2 regions of the Shewanella sp. ENK2 genome follow, and region 1 is predicted to be linked to the other one. Evidence: predicted binding sites of a transcription regulator. Region 1 holds the regulator's gene; the other holds the start of a gene.
The links. Region 1 encodes ArgR, which controls arginine synthesis, uptake and breakdown. Its sites were predicted from a motif close to ANTGAATANNTATTCANT; they were not measured.
Positions count from the first base shown of each region.

Region 2: a site for ArgR is predicted at 1,460-1,477, ahead of argC (N-acetyl-gamma-glutamyl-phosphate reductase). Genes of this name have one in related genera too.

Region 1 is NZ_CP171406.1:2,843,188-2,845,660, reverse strand. It holds gene mdh (malate dehydrogenase) at 1-318, opposite strand, end outside; gene argR (transcriptional regulator ArgR) at 634-1,104, shown strand; gene ACGEDC_RS12395 (Dyp-type peroxidase) at 1,223-2,161, opposite strand; gene ACGEDC_RS12390 (ABC transporter ATP-binding protein) at 2,271-2,473, opposite strand, start outside.
Region 2 is NZ_CP171406.1:1,618,684-1,621,156, forward strand. It holds gene argB (acetylglutamate kinase) at 1-248, opposite strand, end outside; gene argC (N-acetyl-gamma-glutamyl-phosphate reductase) at 261-1,241, opposite strand; gene argE (acetylornithine deacetylase) at 1,499-2,473, shown strand, end outside.

The sequences.
Region 1 (2,473 bases):
AGCGACTTTTTCAATAAGGTTACGTACGATACCCGCATTGATGTTAAATAGATCTGAACGATCCATTCCAGGCTTACGTGCAACACCAGCAGAAATAAGAACAACATCAGCGTCAACTAGCGCAGGCGTTGGATCTTCACCAGCAAAACCAGCCACTTCAACATCTGTTGGGATGTGGCTTAAATCGACAGCAACACCTGGTGTTACAGGAGCAATGTCATACAGAGACAACTTTGAGCCTGCAGGAAGTTGAGTTTTTAATAGTAAAGCTAGGGCCTGGCCGATACCGCCAGCAGCACCAAGTACAGCTACTTTCATAATTATCTCCAATAACGTTCTTATGTTTGACTTCTAAGTTTATGATTCTCAGTCTGTGACATAGATCATATTTCTTGTGGCGTCACATTACTGCATCAGCGAGACAATTTCAATTATCCCTTAGTGGAGTAAAGCAATTAACTTATTCTATGATATATATATCAATAATCCCTGATTTAGCACTTACACTGTAAAGTGAATTTTTATTCACCAATTTAGCTTATTTCTTGACTTGTGACGTTTATATATTCAAAATGAACCCGTTTTGTGAATATATTGTATTCAATTTAAAAATTACTATAAGACGAAAAAAATATGCCAGCGACCAAGAATCAGGATGAACTCGTTAAAACGTTTAAGTCGATATTAAAGGAAGAGCGCTTTGGTAGCCAAAGTGAGATCGTCAACGCACTACAAGCAGAAGGTTTTGGCAACATAAACCAATCTAAAGTATCGCGCATGCTCAGTAAGTTTGGCGCGGTGCGGACTCGAAATGCTAAGCAAGAAATGGTGTACTGTTTGCCCGCTGAATTAGGTGTACCGACAGCAGGTAGCCCAGTTAAAAACTTAGTATTAGATGTTGATCATAACCAAGCTATGATTGTAGTGCGTACCAGTCCAGGTGCAGCACAACTCATCGCACGATTACTTGATTCAATAGGTAAGCCTGAAGGCATTTTAGGTACCATTGCTGGTGACGACACGATCTTCATTTGTCCATCCAGCATTAAAACCATCGATGATACGTTAGAAACAGTTAAATCACTGTTTAACTACAGCGAGTAAAACAAGCGTTATGTTGAGTCTGTAGTACGGACGAAAACGCAATAAAAAAGCAATGCCTTGGCATTGCTTTTTTTGGTTTTAATCTACCCAAGCTTACAAGAACGCGTATCTTGCAAAATTAGTCGTTAGCAAACTGCGCTAAAAAATCTAATGATGGCGCAAAGAATGATGACCCTGTCAGCGCTTTAGTAAACTGCATGAGGTGGTCGTGATTACCATGACCGTCACCATAAATCATGCTGCGTAGCATTTCTTCAAAATGAGTTGGATTATGGCAGGTCGAGATAAACATCAACCCTTGCTCTCTTAACGAGCCAAAAGGCATGCTCTGACGTAAAATCTCCATCGACTTGCCATCTGCATCTTTTAAATTAACTCGCTTGATATGGCTGGTTAATGGCTTATCTTCAGAAGCGTACTCAATATCATCTTGCTTAGTACGGCCAATGATATCTTCTTGTTTCTTCAGCGGTAGGCGATTCCATTTACTCAAGTTATGGGCATATTTTTGCACATGAACATAACTACCGCCTTTAAATGAGATATCCTCATCAGCCACTAAAGCAACTTCTTGACGGCTGCGCCCTTTCGGGTTTTCTGTACCATCGACAAAGCCAGTTAAGTCACGGCTGTCCATAAATCTAAAGCCACGTTCTTCTTCAATTAACTCAACCAAACCTTCAAACATTTGGCTAATTTCATTGGCAACTAAATGCAAAATGTCATAACGATCGCAGCGGATATGCATGAATAAGTCGTATTCGATTGCTGGTGCATCTCGATTACCTTCATTCATCGCAGGAAAAGGGCGCAATTGAGCAGGTCTTTGTCCGTCAAAAATGGTATCCCAATAATTCGCACCAATAGCAACAAAGCCATTAAATGCACTATCTGCATATTGGTCAGATAATTCATAAATATATTGGGCTACATTGGCTAAACATGGGCGAAGCTGATCTTCGACACCATCATTTGCATTAAACATCAAATAGACGCTATGCAGATTTCCTTCAGCACAAATCCCTAACTGTTCGCGAGGCATATTCTGTGTTTCCATGTTGGAATCAATCACCTTTAACAATAATAAGATATAAAGAGTTTAAGGCAATTGAGCAATTTATTCCTTACTGCTCTATGCAATATTTAATCAATTTAGACTTAGGTCACTAAAAAATCACTAGCGGATGCGCTGATATGGACAAATTAACTTTCTGGCCTAATGTCAGTTCGGTTAACTGACTTCTCACTTCGAGCGTCTGTTGACCTACTTTAACCCAATAATGACAAATTGTACCCAGAAAACGTCGCTCGAGAATTTCACCTTGCCCCTGTGCAGCAGGTTGAATCTCGATTTGCTGCGGCCTGAGAA
Region 2 (2,473 bases), 1.2 Mb from region 1:
GCCAATGCACCTACGACAATCGGAATTTGGTCACTGGGAGTCACTCTTAAACCATCCAGTTTAATGGTTTCTTTACCATTGGCAGTTAATTGCTCATCGACTAAACATCCACCGCCGTGAACAAAAATAACTTTCTGGCCGTCAGACACCATGTTTGCAACAACGCCCATGAGTTCAGCCATTCCTGATTCTGATTGTAATAATGCACCGCCAACTTTTAGTACAATAACTGGGTTACTCTGTGACATGATGATTCCCCGTTATAGGCCAAAGTGAATTTTAATGCACTGCAGGCCTTGGCTTGCAGCACCTTTCATTAAGTTATCAATCGCACTCGCAACCACCAAGTAATTGCTTTGAGAATCATACTTCCAACCGACAATGCAGTTAGGTGTATTCACAACATCGTCCACCTTAGGGAATTGGTTTTGTAAAACGCTAACTAACGGACTGTCATTGTAAACTTGATAAGCTTTAGCAATATCAGCTTCTGTAGTGCCTTTCGCTAACTGAACCGTAATCGTGGCTAAAATGCCCCGTTTAAAGTTACCTAGGTGTGGAGTAAAGATAACTTCTTGCCCTAAATGAGTGGCAATTTCAGGCTGGTGACGATGACCTAATACGCCATACGGCGTTAAGCTGACTTCACAAAAGCTAGTATGAAGCTGAGCTTTTCTGCCCGCTCCAGTAACGCCACTAACTGCATTAATGACAGGGTAAGCATCAGTTAGGTATGGCGTTAAAGGTTTCAGTGCAGTTAATGACGCTGTTGGATAACAGCCCGGAACAGCAATCATTTTACTGTCAGCGATTTGTTGATGATTCCACTCTGCTAAGCCATAAACGGCTTCAGCAAGAACATCTTGCTGGGTATGCTCAAACCCATACCATTTAGGGTACTGCTCGATATCAGCAAAACGGTAAGCACCACTTAAATCAAAAACTGCTAAACCTTGCTTATAAAAATAAGCAGCTAATTCTAAACTTACTGCATGATCAGTCGCGAGCACGACGCCATCAGCTTCCTCTACAATTGATTGCTTAGCTTCTGCCGTTAGCGGGGATAACGATAACTTAATTTGCTGGTATGCAGGGTATAGCTCAGCAAGTGCCTTTCCTTTATCAAGACTGTTTTCTGATACATAAAGGCCTTGAATAGAAAGCGAAGTATCGTTATCAATTAAAGCGGTGATTTGTGCACCGGTATAGCCACTAGCGCCAATTATTGCGATGTTTTTCATTATATTGTCGTCTTTAGGTCAGTAAACTAGAGAAATAATTCGGTATATGAGCAGGGTGCTCGAGATTAAAACTATCGTCGAAGATAGTTTACCTTGGGATCTGTTACAGTGAATTGAATCGCAATTAAATACATATTTATAATCTTTAATCTAATCAAGTTATGGTGAATGCCTTAGCTGTTTGCTAGACTAACACAATAAATTAATTATGCAATAATAATGAATACATATTTATTGCAAGCACTATAAAGGTTGCTATGAATTCATTACCAGATTTAAAAAATGCATTTAAACAGCTAATTGCACTCCCTTCGATCAGTGCATTAGAAGCTGAGCAAGATATGAGTAATCATGCAGTTATTGAGTTACTTCAATCTTGGTTTTCAGATATGGGTTTTAACTGCACTGTTCATACCGTGGCTGACAGCCGAGGCAAACAGAACTTAATCGCAACTATTGGCTCAGGCAGTGGCGGCCTGTTATTGGCTGGACACACTGACACCGTTCCTTTTGATGAAGGACGTTGGAGTCAGAGCCCTTTTGAGTTAACAGAAAAAGATAACCGTTGGTATGGGTTAGGTACTTGCGATATGAAGGGCTTCTTTGCTTTAGTTATGGAAGCGCTAAAGTCGTTACCGCTTGATGAAATAAAACGTCCATTACATATTTTTGCTAGCGCTGATGAAGAAACCACAATGAATGGTGCTAAAGCGTTTGCAGATTCAAAAAGTATCGCGCCTGACTATGCAATCATCGGTGAACCCACCAGCTTAAAACCGGTATATATGCATAAAGGCCATTTAGCACAAGGGATCAGAGTGATTGGTAGAAGTGGTCATTCTTCTGACCCCGCTCGTGGCTTAAACGCGATTGAAATTATGCATCAAGTCATCGGTCAACTGATGAAACTCAAGCAGCATTTAAGTGAAAACTACCGTGAAGATGCATTTAGTGTTCCCTACCCCACGATGAACTTTGGCCATGTTCATGGCGGCGATGCAGCAAACCGTATTTGTGGCTGTTGTGATTTACATCTTGATATTCGCCCGTTACCTGGCATTGAGCTTGCTGATTTAGAGTTGATGGTGATTAATTATCTTGCAGACATCAACAAACAATACCCAGGCAGTATTGAGATATCCACGCTTTACCCAGGAGCAGAGTCATTTGCAGGTAAACTTGATGATTATTGGACAAAAATGGTTGCAGATATCGCTAATACCGAGCCTGAG